DNA from 2 places in the Allorhizobium sp. Av2 genome. Region 2 is predicted to be linked to the other one. Evidence: predicted binding sites of a transcription regulator. Region 2 holds the regulator's gene; the other holds the start of a gene.

Region 1 (6,130 bases), on a different replicon from region 2:
TCCACCAGTGATACCGCTTGAATGAGCAGCCGGGAACTGTCTGTTACGTCGCCATAGTCCAAGCAGGGGAGCTTTCATGATGATTACCAAACGGGTTCTTCCAGCCCTTTTCTTCACACTCGTTTCAACAACAGCCTTCGCCGCCGTCAATGGTCCGGTGAAATCTGTAACCCTGTCGTCCGGAGGTCTTGCCGAAATCATCAGGTCTGCTGAGGTCGGCATAGATTCTGAAATCACCATTGAGGTCCCGCTCGACCAGATTGACGATGTCCTGAAAAGCCTGGTTGTCCGTGACGACATGGGGCGGGTCAAGAGCCTGTCGCTTGCGGGGCCAAATCCCCTTGAGGAGACCTTCCGGACGCTGCCCTTCAAGGCTTCGGACCTGTCCTCGATGCCAAAGCTTTTGGATGCTATCAAGGGAGCGCGGGTCAAGGCAGGCGACAAGGAAGGTATTGTTCTAGGCGTGACCGCCAGCGAAGGCGAAAAGACGCCCAAGACCTGGCAACTATCCGTGATGACGGATGATGGCGAAATTGCCATGGCTGCAATGCCGGGGACAAAGGTCGAAATTCTCGATGCCATTGTCAAAGCAAAGCTTAAGACAGCCATGGATGTTATTGCCAGAGGCAACACCGATGGTGCGCGGACTGTGACTTTGAAGCTGGACGGTTCGGCAGCGCGGAACGTCGATATTTCCTACGTGGTTCCGGCACCGATCTGGAAAACGTCATATCGTCTGGTGACCAGCAAGGAAGGCGAAGTTCGGCTGCAAGCTTGGGCCGTGTTCGAAAATGCATCGGGAGAGGACTGGACCAACGTAGGCGTGACACTCTCTTCAGGCAAGCCGGTCACCCTCAAGCAGGCACTCCATCAACATTTCATGCGTGACCGCACCGAAGTGCCAATCGACACCGCAGCGGCGATCCTCCCACAGGCGATGGCAAAGCCGATGATGGCGGCTAAGCGCAGTTTGGAGGGAGCAAACCGGGTCGAGGCCGCGCCAATGGCTGACGCAATGGATTTTGAGGCATCAGCTCCAGCTCCGTTCGCAATGGCGCTAGGCCAGCAGTCGAACGCGGCCGAACAGGATGTGACATCCACGTTCGCCCTTAAAGGCACCTACAACATCAAGAATGGCGATACGGTGTCCGTTCCCATCATCGATCAAGGCGTGAAGGCCGAAATGGTCTCGCTCTACCGGGCAGGTATGGCAAGCAACCATCCGGTCGCTGCCGCTTTGATCGAAAACAACGCCGGGATTAGCCTGCCGCCGGGCATCATGACCGTTTACGACGACAAGGTCGGATATATCGGAGATGCTCAGATCAATGGCCTACCGCGAGATGGAAAGCAGTCCGTGAGCTTTGCGGTCGACCAGAAGGTGAATGTCGACGCATCTGTAAAAACCAGCCAGCAGATTGTCAGCCTCAAAGTGATCGACGGTATGATCCACACGAAGTCATCAACCGTCGAGGCTGCGACATATACCATTACAGGCGCTCAGGACGGAGAGCGCACTGTCGTGATAGAGGTTCCAAAGCGTAGCGGATGGACATTCAAGGCAGAGGCGCAGGACGAGGCTACCGTCAGCGACTATCGCATCAAGGCCAAGCTGAAGGCCGGTGAAATCAAGACTGTCGAAACTCGGTTCGAGTTGGTCAACGACGAAACCATCTCACTCATCGATGCGGACGCCTTCACTCTGGTAGCTTGGCAGGATGCAGCAGCGGATACCGAGACGAAGGCAAAGCTTGCTGAACTTGCAAATGCACGACGGAGCCAGAATGACGCGCAGGTAAAACTGCAAGTGCTAGATCAGGACTACAGCCGGGCGACAGAAGAGCAGGCTCGGGTCCGCGAAAATCTGCAAGCTGTCGGCGACGGCGATACAAAAAACCGCTTCGACAAGCAACTCAATGTGCTGGAAGACAAGCTTGGCTCTATCGAAGGTCAGCGGATCGAGCAGCGAAAGGTTCTGGACGACTTCACCGAGAAGGTTGGCAATATCATTAGGACGTTCTGACAGGCATCGCCAAAGCTACGGCGCGGGAGCGCGCCCGGGCAGAGGACTTGCGGCGTCAAGAGAGGCAGCGTGAAGAATAGAGGCGTATGGATGAACAAAGACGAATCGATCGTCGCCTTTAACGCGGAGCTGCGGTCAGGTGCCTGCGTTTGATGAGAATTCTAGTTCTCGGAGCGAACGGCTTTATAGGCACCTCAGTAGTAACCCGGCTTATCGCAGACGGGCATCATGTGACCGGTTTCGGGCGGCACGTGGAGCGAGCGAAGCATAAGCGGGCGTCGGTAGAATGGGTAGCAGGCGACCTAGCCGCTATGGCAAGCGCCGAAACGTGGCGGGATTTGATCGACGGCAAACAGGCCATCGTCAATTGCGCTGGTGCTCTGCAAGACGGATTGGCCGATGACCTGGCTGCATCGCAGGACCGGGCCATGGCGGCGCTGTATAAGGCGGCGTCATTGGCAGGCGTGGGGCGCATAATCCAGATATCTGCCCGTACAGACGGCGGTGCCGGCACACTTCCATTTTTAGCGACAAAGCGTCGAGCTGATGAGGCTTTGGCCGCGAGTGAGCTGGAATACGTTATCCTGCGGCCTGCGCTCGTGCTTGGCCGCAATGCTCATGGCGGAAGCGCGTTGTTGCGTGCTCTTGCCAGTATGCCTTTCGCCCTTCCCCTCATTCACGCCGGTAGCAAGGTCCAGACTGTAGCTGTCGATGATGTTGCAGAGGCGGTGGCGATGGCTGTGAATGGTCGCCTTCCGTCTGGCGCTGACATCTATCTTGCTGCGGAAGAGCAAATGACCTTGGGCGAGCTGGTGCAACTGCACCGGCAATGGCTTGGGCTCGCGCCTGCGAAGATTGTCGCCGTTCCTTCTGCCGCAGGCAGGATCGTCACCTATCTGGCCGACATTGCGGGGCAGCTTGGCTGGCGCTCGCCGCTGCGCTCAACGGCAATGAAGGTGATGGAGGCGGGGGTAACGATCCGTCAGTCTGTGCAGGCGCCTGCATTGGCTCGCACGGCTCAACAGACGTTGGACGCTCACCCTTCAGGCGTTCAGGATCTTTGGTTTGCCCGGCTGTACCTCCTGAAGCCTGTCGCCGTCGTTACCCTTGCAGCGTTCTGGCTGTTGTCGGGCCTCGTTCCGCTCGCGAACCCTTCTCGCGCCGCAACGCACTTCCTCCCCTTCATGTCACCCGCAATGGCAATGGGTGTCACCCTCGCGACTTGTGCGCTCGATGTGGCGTTGGGCTTGTTTGTGCTGATGCGGCCTTTCGCCCAAAAGGCGATGATCGGAATGCTGATCGTCTCTGCGTCCTATCTCGCTGGCGGAACGATCTTGGAGCCAAGTCTATGGCTTGATCCTCTCGGGCCTCTGGTGAAAGTGCTTCCGTCAATTGCGCTTTGCTTTGTGGCGCTGGCAACGTTGGATGAGAGATGATGGATCTCACAGAGTGGCTGCGTCTTGCGCATGTCGTCGGGGCGACGGTCTTGTTCGGGACCGGCGCTGGCATAGCCTTCTTCATGGTCATGGTACGACAAACCGATAATCCGGCGCTCATTGCGCATGTATCGGGGACCGTGGTCATAGCCGACACGCTGTTTACGGCCACTGCTGCCATTGTTCAGCCAATCACCGGATACCTCCTCGCGGATAGTATCGGCTGGTCGCTGACTGAAGGCTGGATAGCTCTGTCGCTCGCGCTCTATGTGTTCACGGGACTATTCTGGCTTCCTGTCGTCTGGATACAGATCCGCCTGCGCGATCTCGCAAGGTCAGCAGCTTCCTTGGGGGAGCCGCTACCGGCGCAATGGTATCGACTCTATCGTATCTGGTTTGCCTGCGGCTTCCCTGCGTTTTTTGCCGTCCTGGCCATCATGTGGTTGATGCTCACGAAACCCGACATATCGTTCTAGAAGCTGCCGCGCGATGGCGGAATTGTTGCAGAGAATAGTCTCTTGAGGTATAAAAAAGGCCCATGTAGAGGAGATTGGTTGTGAATAAGAAAGAGTCGGATGCGCGCTTTATAGAATTGGTCAAAAGATCCCTATTGGCAATGCTTTCTACGCTGCCGACACTCGGGGTTACAACCTTAGCCGTGATCGCTATTTTTGGCATGTCAGGCGGCGCATGGTGGGGTATCCTACTTATTGTTGCTGTGCTTTCACACGGCGCATGGCTTGCAAAAGGGGTCTGTAATTCAGTTATGAACTGTTTCGCGAGGCGAAATAGAGAGCCAGAGCTCTTTTGAAGGCATTTTAACCGTTCGATCACCCCTCCGTCGAAGATCCGACGAATCTGAGTTGACTCAATTGAACATGAGAACATAATAGGAACGAATATAACAGCCAGCAATGCCGAGGCTTTCTATGAAAACCAATTTTTCGGCCATTGAGCCTGTTTCCGTCGATTATATCGTTCGCGAGATTAAGACTGCTGGATTGCGGATTTCAGCCGGGTTCCCGTCACCGGCAGGCGATGACTTAGAAGATCCGATAGACCTCATAGCTTGGATGGTACGACACGAACACGCGACATTCTGGTATCGCGTGAGTGGCAACTCCCTGTGTCGCGCAGGCATCCTTGATGGCGATTTCGTCGCCATTGATCGGGCAGGAAAGGTGAAGCCAGGACGAACGGTCCTTGCCTACCACAACGGCGACATGCTCCTGAAGGTGCTGACACAGCGCGACGGTCGAATGTGGCTTGAGGCGCGTTCCGACGAACGCTACCCGCCGCTCGCCGTGCTCGAAACCACTGAAATATTCGGCATCGTCGCGGGCATCGCCCGTCGCTATCCAGTCGATTGAAGCTATGGCTGAACCGATAGCGCTGATCGACTGCAATAATTTTTATGTTTCTTGCGAGCGGCTTTTCGACCCGCGCTTGCGCGACAAGCCCGTGGTTGTCCTGTCAAATAACGATGGCTGCGCCGTCGCGAGATCGAATGAAGCAAAGGCCCTTGGCATCGGGATGGGGGAGCCCGCGCACCATTTTAAGCAGAAGACGAAAGAGCACGGCATTCGTCTCTTTTCATCGAACTATACGCTTTATGGCGACATTAGCCGCAGAGTGGCGGCGACGATCGCCGACTTTTCCCCGAGAACAGAAGTTTACTCGATAGACGAGACTTTCGTTGATCTTTCTGGCTTCGGTGGACGAATGCTCGATCATGCGACCGAGATGAGGGAAACCGTCCGCCAGAATACAGGAATCCCAACCTGCATTGGGATCGGGCCGACAAAGACGCTCGCGAAGTTCGCGAATTTCATTGCGAAGAAAAACCCGGTCTTCAATGGTGTCGCGGACCTGATGAACACGGAGATCGCGGGCTATTGCATGGCTCGCACCGATGTTTCGGAAGTGTGGGGCGTGGGATCGAGAACGACCGCCAAGCTTCGAGAGATCGGAATTCACACCGTCTCGCAGTTGCGCGACATGCCCCTTCCGCTCGCTCGAAAGATCGGAACAGTCGTGCTTGAGCGCACCGTGTCCGAGTTGAACGGGCTGCGTTGCATCGACATTCAGGACATCGAGCCAACCCGTAAAGGAATGGCCGTCACAAGATCCGCTGGCAGTCCCATGACATCTCTCGCCGTCTTGCAGCAGGCGATCACCGCCCATGCGACCAGAGCGGCCGAGAAGCTTCGCAATCACGGCCTCGTCGCCAGCCATATGCAGGTTTTCTTTCACACAAACCCGCACAACGGATCGGCCCGCGACAGCGGATCGAGGACAGCTCGCCTTTCCCCACCGTCAAACGCGACAACCTCGCTCGTCGGCACCGCACTTGCCTGCGCCGCCAGAGCTTGGAAGGGCGATCCGGCAGGGAACGGTTTCGCTTATACCAAGGCCGGGATCATACTGGACGACCTTATCCCCGCCGAGCTTGCTCCCGTTGACCTTTTTGCACACGAACAGGAGCGATCTGGAAGGCTGTCAGCGGCTCTTGATGCAGTGAACGATCGATGGGGCAAGAAGACCCTTATTCTCGCGTCAGAGGGCTTTAAACAGCCCTTTGCGACCAAGGCCGACATGAGATCGCCGCGCTACACGACGCGGCTATCCGATTTGCCTGTTGCAAAAGCATAATTGTTGCGCCGTGTAGCGC
Region 2 (7,382 bases):
TGGTCGCACGGGAATAAGGCCGGTGTTCCAATCCGGTGAAGACATTCTTGAATTGCACCATTCCGGCATTGGTGAACATCAAGGTCGGGTCATTGCGCGGCACGAGCGGGCTCGACGCAACAACTTCATGACCATTGGTCTTGAAGTAATTGAGGAAGGTCGACCGAATGTCATTTACGCCGCTCATGGGATGCCCTTGGAATAAGTGTCCGCTGCCGGACAGACGTCAGAAAACAACGGCTTTTATCGTCCGCCATGACGCCTGTCCAGCCTAACGAAAGAAAAGGGCCGGAGATGTAGATCCCCAGCCCGCAACAATCAACAGGTCCGACCGCCAGATAAGCGGTCCCAGTCCATCAGGCGTCGTCAACACCGACATTGTCATTGGCGTCTGGACCGCCATTTTCTAGAAAACGCTCGGCGATCAGACCAGCGTTCTGGCGAAGCGCTGTTTCGATTTCATCGGCAACCGCAGGATTATCGCGCAGGAAGATCTTGGCATTTTCCCGGCCCTGCCCCAAGCGCTGGCTATTGTAGGAAAACCAGGCCCCGGCTTTCTCAACGATCCCGGCCTTGACGCCCAGATCGACCAATTCGCCGGTCTTCGACACGCCTTCGCCATACATGATGTCAAATTCCACCTGCTTGAAGGGCGGCGCCATCTTGTTCTTGACCACCTTGACGCGGGTCTGGTTACCAACGATCTCTTCCCGATCCTTGACCGCGCCGATACGGCGAATATCGAGGCGCACCGATGCGTAGAACTTCAAGGCGTTACCACCGGTCGTCGTTTCCGGAGAACCAAACATCACGCCGATCTTCATACGGATCTGGTTGATGAAAACCACCATGCAGTTCGAACGCGAGATCGAGCCCGTCAGCTTGCGCAGCGCCTGGCTCATCAACCGCGCCTGCATGCCCGGCAGGCTATCGCCCATTTCGCCTTCAATTTCAGCTTTCGGCGTCAACGCAGCAACCGAGTCGATCACCAGCACATCGATTGCACCCGACCGCACGAGCGTATCGGTAATTTCCAGGGCCTGCTCGCCGGTATCTGGCTGCGAGATCAGCAAATTCTGGAGATCAACACCCAGCTTGCGGGCATAGACTGGATCCAGCGCATGCTCGGCATCGACGAAGGCGCAAACGCCACCTTTTTTCTGCGCCTCAGCAATGGTTTGCAGCGCAAGCGTGGTCTTACCGGAGCTTTCCGGTCCATAAATTTCAATAATACGGCCTTTGGGAAGGCCACCAATGCCGAGCGCGATATCGAGGCTGAGAGAGCCAGTCGATACGGTTTCAACCTCTACGATTTTTTCGTTCGCACCAAGCTTCATGATTGAACCCTTGCCGAATGATCGCTCGATCTGCGACAGGGCCGCTTCCAATGCCTTGCTTTTATCCACCGTTTTGTCCTCTACGAGCCGCAAAGAATTTTGTGACATTTGAACCACCTTTAGGTTATTGAAGCCGCGTAGGCAACGAAACAGCAGACAGCGACTATGTACATGGTTTGTTCCGCTTTTGCAAGTCTTGCCCAAGTCTTTGTGTTTATTTTTTAATCCGACGGGTGTTCTCTTAATGTTTCCATGGCATTGGCCGTTAAGAGAAATTGGTTTCCAGCCCATTACATCCTTCGGAATGGCGCCTTCGCGATTCGAATTTTCACTGTTTCCAGGAGGCTGGCAGGTATGAGTCTCGATATTCTCGTTTTGGGCGGCGCGCACATTGATCGGCGCGGACGCATCGATGCGGAAACCATCCCTGGTGCCAGCAATCCAGGGCGGTGGTTGGAAGAACCGGGTGGTGGTGGTTTTAACGCGGCGCGCGCGCTGGCACGTCTTGGGCTGAGTGTCGCCATGATCAGCCCCCGCGGCGGCGATGCGCTTGGCCAGCGGGTGGCGGTCGCAGCCGAAGCGGCTGGAGTCGATGACCGGCCTTTCACCTTTCTGGATCGAAACACACCAAGCTACACTGCTATTTTAGAAAAAGACGGCAATCTGGTGATCGGCTTGGCCGATATGGAGCTCTACCGTTTGTTCACGCCGCGCCGTCTGAAAGTACGCGCCGTTCGCGAGGCTTTCGAGGCCACTCGATATGTGTTGGTCGATGCCAACCTGCCGCAAGAGACGCTGGAGGCAATTGCGGCCCTGGCGCGCGAGCTTGGCAAACCTCTTGCTGGCATTGGCATTTCACCGGCCAAGGTGGTGCGATACGCCCCCTGCCTCGACAGCCTCGACATGCTATTTCTCAATAGCGCCGAAGCCGCGGTACTGACTGAGTCAAGGCCGGATGATCCCAATGACTGGCCGGACCTGCTTCGCGCTAAGGGCCTGCATGGCGGCGTTGTCACCAATGGTGCAGGACCGGTCGTGGCTTTCGATGCAAATGGTGACTACGCCCTGACGCCACCGCCACTGGAAGCACTGGCCGATGTGACTGGGGCTGGAGATTCGCTTTGTGCAGGAGTGCTTTCGCAAAGAGTGAATGACAGTCCCTTGCCGCTGGCGTTGCGCCACGGTGTTGCCTTGGCTGGCCTGACCCTGCTATCAGACAGGGCAACAGACGAGGATCTCACCGCAGATCGCCTCGCCGTGCGCCTTGGCCTTGTTGGCGAGCCGCGCGCCCTTTCCCGCCAAACGAGTTCCTGATCATGACCCGTTCGATTTCCCCGCTCCTGCCCATCGTTTACGCCCGCGAAGTGGCTGCGGCCAAGACGCGCAACGCTCCAATAGTCGCGCTGGAATCCACCATTATCACCCATGGCATGCCCTATCCGAAAAATGTCGAGATGGCGCAAAGCGTGGAGGCAATCATTCGCGACGGTGGTGCGGTCCCAGCGACCATTGCAGTGATTGAAGGCGTTTTGCATATCGGGCTGGAAGAAGATCAGCTGCAAAAACTGGCGCAAATGACTGATGTCCTAAAAGTCTCTCGTGCCGATCTCGCTTACGCCATTGCCGAACGCCGCACCGGCGCTACCACGGTAGCCGCGACGATGATCGCCGCCGCCCGCGCCAACATCTCAGTTTTTGCCACCGGCGGCATCGGCGGCGTGCATCGTGGCGCAGAAGAAAGCTTCGACATTTCAGCCGACCTGGAAGAACTGGCGCGTACTCCGGTCATCGTCGTCTGCGCCGGAGCAAAAGCCATTCTTGATATTCCCAAGACCTTGGAAGTCTTGGAAACCCGTGGCGTACCTGTCGTGACTTACGACAGCGACGAGTTTCCAGCCTTCTGGTCGAGAGAATCGGGCTTGAAAAGCCCACTCAAACTGGAAAGCCCGGCGGCAATTGCCAATTTCCAGAAGGTACGCGACCAATTGGGCGTCGACGGCGGCATGTTGATCGCCAATCCCGTGCCGGAAGCAGACGAAATTGCGCGCGAGGAGATGGAAATCTATATTGGCCGGGCGTTGGCCGCTGCCGAACGCGAGGAAATCACCGGCAAAGCCGTGACGCCTTTCCTGCTCGACGCAATCTATCACCTCACCGACGGCCGCAGCCTGATTACCAATATCGCGTTGGTGGAAAACAACGCGCGTCTTGCAGCGGAAATTGCCGTCGCGATGCTGTAAGCCACTGATATCGAAGCGGATCGGGGGTGATAATGTCCCCGATCAAACTCTGCGACAGATTATTGTCGTTGTTTTACCGTTGCCTATGCGTGCTGCACCGACTTGCAACAAAATTTCATTCTGCAATTTCACCTTTTAGATAGTATCCATTTTCTCTCTCTTTCTGCCAATTCCCAACTGACAGGCGTCAGATCAAGAAAGCAAAGACTTACTGTTTCGATACGAGCCTCTCAACCTCCCATATTTAAAGGATGCTTCTGGTCCCGCTCCTTCTCAAGACCGTCTATCGGTGCGTCATCGAAGGAAATTTGCAAGAAGGACTTGCGGAACACAACTGGAACAGATAGCGTATGTTCTGTATTTGTTTCATAATTCAAAGGGTAGGTCCCAATGCTGACTCGCAAGCAACAGGAACTTTTGCTGTTTATACACGAGCGCATGAAGGAGTCTGGGGTGCCGCCCTCCTTCGATGAAATGAAGGACGCTCTGGACCTCGCCTCCAAATCCGGCATTCACCGGCTGATCACCGCTTTGGAAGAGCGCGGCTTCATCCGTCGCTTGCCAAATCGCGCGCGAGCACTGGAAGTGATCAAGCTGCCGGAGGCCATGACGTCCAGCATACCGCCCCGACGCACAGGATTTTCGCCATCCGTCATTGAAGGCAGCCGAGGCAAGTTGCAGGCAGTGCCATCCGCTCCGGCCAAACCGGTCGAGGAAGTACGCAATTCCTCATCCATACCAGTGATGGGCCGTATCGCGGCAGGCGTGCCGATCTCCGCTATCCAGAACAACACCCATGACATTTCCGTGCCGATGGAAATGCTGGGCAGCGGCGAACATTACGCCCTTGAGGTCAAAGGCGATTCGATGATCGAAGCCGGCATTCTCGATGGTGACACGGTGATCATCCGCAACGCCACCACGGCCAATCCGGGCGATATCGTCGTTGCTCTGGTAGACGACGAGGAAGCCACCTTGAAACGCTTCCGCCGCCGTGGGGCGTCGATCGCGCTGGAAGCTGCCAATCCGGCCTATGAAACCCGGATTTTCGGACCGGACCGGGTAAAAATCCAGGGCAAGCTCGTCGGTCTTATTCGTCGCTATCACTAAGCTCTCTGCCATCTCCAGCGCCTGACTGGGCGTCGTCGCTGGCAGCAGATGGAACATTGGCGTGGGCCGTACCATCCGGCCGGTCATAGCGATTGCTGCGCCAGTCGAAATAACGATGGCGAGTCCAGGGCCGATACTGATTTTGAAATGCCGTAACGATATGCAGCGTTCGTGTGGCGGGATCACCAAGCGTGATTTCCATTGCACCGAACCGTCGCAAATCGTTACGGGTCAGGACTTTCGGGGGACGTGACAGCATCGTTCCAGCGGTAGCGGCCTTCTCGGTTTGCGAGAACGCGAGAGGTTCACCCGATTCTATTCGGGACGGGGAATTCTGGTCCGAGTTTGAGGCACCGCCCGTCACGTGGCTATCCGTGTGCACGGCAACGTCCTGCCCCGGTACCGTAGTTGCACTGGCTGCAGAAATCTCTCCCGCTTGCGTCCGGCTAATCGTTTGGGAGCGAACGGACGGGCTGCTGTTGTCAGATGCCAGCACATCATCATCGGCCATCATCCGTTCATTTTCAACGTCCAACCCAGTGCCGTCTTCCGTAGCGTCCCGGATAACGGTCATTCCGGTGTTTTCAGAGGAAGCAGTTGATGCCATCGGCGCCTTGCAGACGGCATCGCGACTGACCTCAGTCGAGACGATCAGGTCGGACAGGGCGCAGGCGGCCTGGCTATAGTCGCGGTTCTGTACCAGGCTGACTGTCCAACCATTGCTGAGTCTTGCCAGGCAAAAGGCATCGGTGCGGCAATGGAAAAGATCAGGTTTTTTATCGGCCTTCTCCTTTGCCACCCTCATCTCCGCCATAGCCTGTTGTGGCTCGACCGGCTCCCTTCCCTTGGCATTTTGGCCGCCCGTCTTTGGTTTTGTTTTTCCGGCCCGCGTTGTTTCCCCCGCTCCCTGTTGGCCTTTTTCCATTTCGACAGCTGCCAGCTTGGGCAATATTTCAGGCGCAATCGGATCGGCAATGTCGAGCACTGAGCGCCATTGGTTGAAAACGAAACCCGGCGGACGCTTCTTGTTGGTGGCAACGGTCAAGACATTGCGGTCGTCGGTCCGAAACAGAGCAAACAGTTGACCATCTTCGGTTACGGCAAGATCAGGCAGTGGCGGATCGGTTTTTATCGCCTCATAGCCAAACGCCGTCAGCATCATTGCCACACCAATCAGCCTCAGCCGCGTCTTCATCAGGGTCAGTATCAGCAGACCCGTCGCCGAGACCGGCAGAAACCACCATTCGAACCGGCCGAAGGTAAAGCCCGCACCCCAGCTCGCCACTTTATTGGCAATCAGCAACACGCCCTCAAGGCCAAGCCCCATCAACTGGATCGGCCATTGGTCCAGACCGAAAGGCATGAGCAACACACCGATCATCGCCGCCGGCATGACAAGCATCGACATCAGAGGCGCGGCCAGAAGATTTGCCTCCAACCCGTGCAATCCTACCCGATGGAAATGCGCCGCTGAAAACATTGCGGTGGAAAAACCGCCAAGTGCTGAGGTCATCAGAATACCGCTGACCACCGTCATCAACGGCTTCAACACTGTCAGCACCGGGATAGCCGGCAGGATGGGAGGCAATCGCGGGCGCTGGCGCCACAGGTCGAAACCGGCGATCAGGGCAAAAGTAGCCGCAAAGGACATTTGCAAGCTCGGCCCCATCACCTGCGACGGCGAGAGGAGAATCACCAGGATAGCCGCCAGCGCTGCATTGCGCAGGCTGAGCACAGGCCGGTCGAAGAACGCCGCCGATAGCATGATGACCATCATCAAATAGGCACGCTGGGCGGCAATGTCATAGCCGGAAATCAAAAAATAGCCGGTCGTGGTGGCAATCGCCCCTGCTGCGGCAATCTTCTTGATCGAGCGGGCCTCCGCCATACCAGGCACAAGGCTCAAGAGGCGCCGGATCCCCACGAAGAACAGTCCACCGGCCAGCGCCATATGCAGACCGGAAATCGAGATGATATGGGCAAGGCCGGAAACGCGAAGATCGTTATTGGCCTCCTCCGAAAGGCCGCGCCGCTCGCCGGTCACAATCGCTACGGCAAATGCGCCAGCGTCGCCCGGCACGATGACCCTGATACGGTCGGAAATGCCATTGCGCAATTCCTGTGTCATTTCATCAAGCCTGATTCCCGCTCGTTCCCAAAAATCCGGCGGCGCGATGTCTGGTCCCGGCGGGAATCGCTTTGGAGGCTGATAAAAATAGCCAATCGCCCCTGTGCCGGTAAAATAGGAGGAAAAAGCAAAATCGTTCAGGCCTGGCAAGGCAGGTCCGGATGGCGGGGAGAGCCGCGCCCTGCCCTCGATCCAGTCGCCGGGATTGAAGGGCTCATGCGCGCCGCGGGCCAGAAGCGCTACCTGCTGCGGCATGCGCTTCAGGCTGGGGAACCGTGTTTGGTGCAGTGCAATCACATATCTTTGATTGCCGTCCGCATTCGGCTCTACAGAAACCACTTTCCCGCGCACCACCGTCGTCACTGCACTGTCGATGATGATCGTATTCAGCCGCGCGGTTTGCACATCGGCCAGCAACATGCCGGCGAGACCGAGAGTTGCAATGCCGCAGACAGCGGCCAGAACAGGATGACGGTAGCGGACCCGCAGCCAGACCACTCCGGCCGCACAGAAAGTCAGGAGGATCGGCAAGCGGGGAAGGTCCTGAGGACGGGTAAACCACCAGAT

The links. The regulator LexA, encoded in region 2, represses DNA repair genes until DNA is damaged. The targets are predictions, from matches to a motif close to TGTTCNNNNTGTGTTCNG.
Region 1: the regulator LexA is predicted to act here: its motif matches at 4,340-4,357, upstream of FS819_RS28970 (LexA family protein).

What each region holds. Positions count from the first base shown of each region.
Region 1 covers NZ_CP192701.1:61,189-67,318, forward strand. The annotation lists gene FS819_RS28950 (DUF4139 domain-containing protein) at 77-2,023, shown strand; gene FS819_RS28955 (SDR family oxidoreductase) at 2,176-3,459, shown strand; gene FS819_RS28960 (DUF2269 family protein) at 3,459-3,935, shown strand; gene FS819_RS28965 (hypothetical protein) at 4,016-4,270, shown strand; gene FS819_RS28970 (LexA family protein) at 4,389-4,829, shown strand; gene FS819_RS28975 (Y-family DNA polymerase) at 4,834-6,111, shown strand.
Region 2 covers NZ_CP192696.1:1,700,217-1,707,598, forward strand. The annotation lists gene alaS (alanine--tRNA ligase) at 1-187, opposite strand, end outside; gene recA (recombinase RecA) at 357-1,445, opposite strand; gene FS819_RS08190 (carbohydrate kinase family protein) at 1,692-2,651, shown strand; gene FS819_RS08195 (pseudouridine-5'-phosphate glycosidase) at 2,654-3,577, shown strand; gene lexA (transcriptional repressor LexA) at 3,968-4,687, shown strand; gene FS819_RS08205 (ComEC/Rec2 family competence protein) at 4,668-7,382, opposite strand, start outside.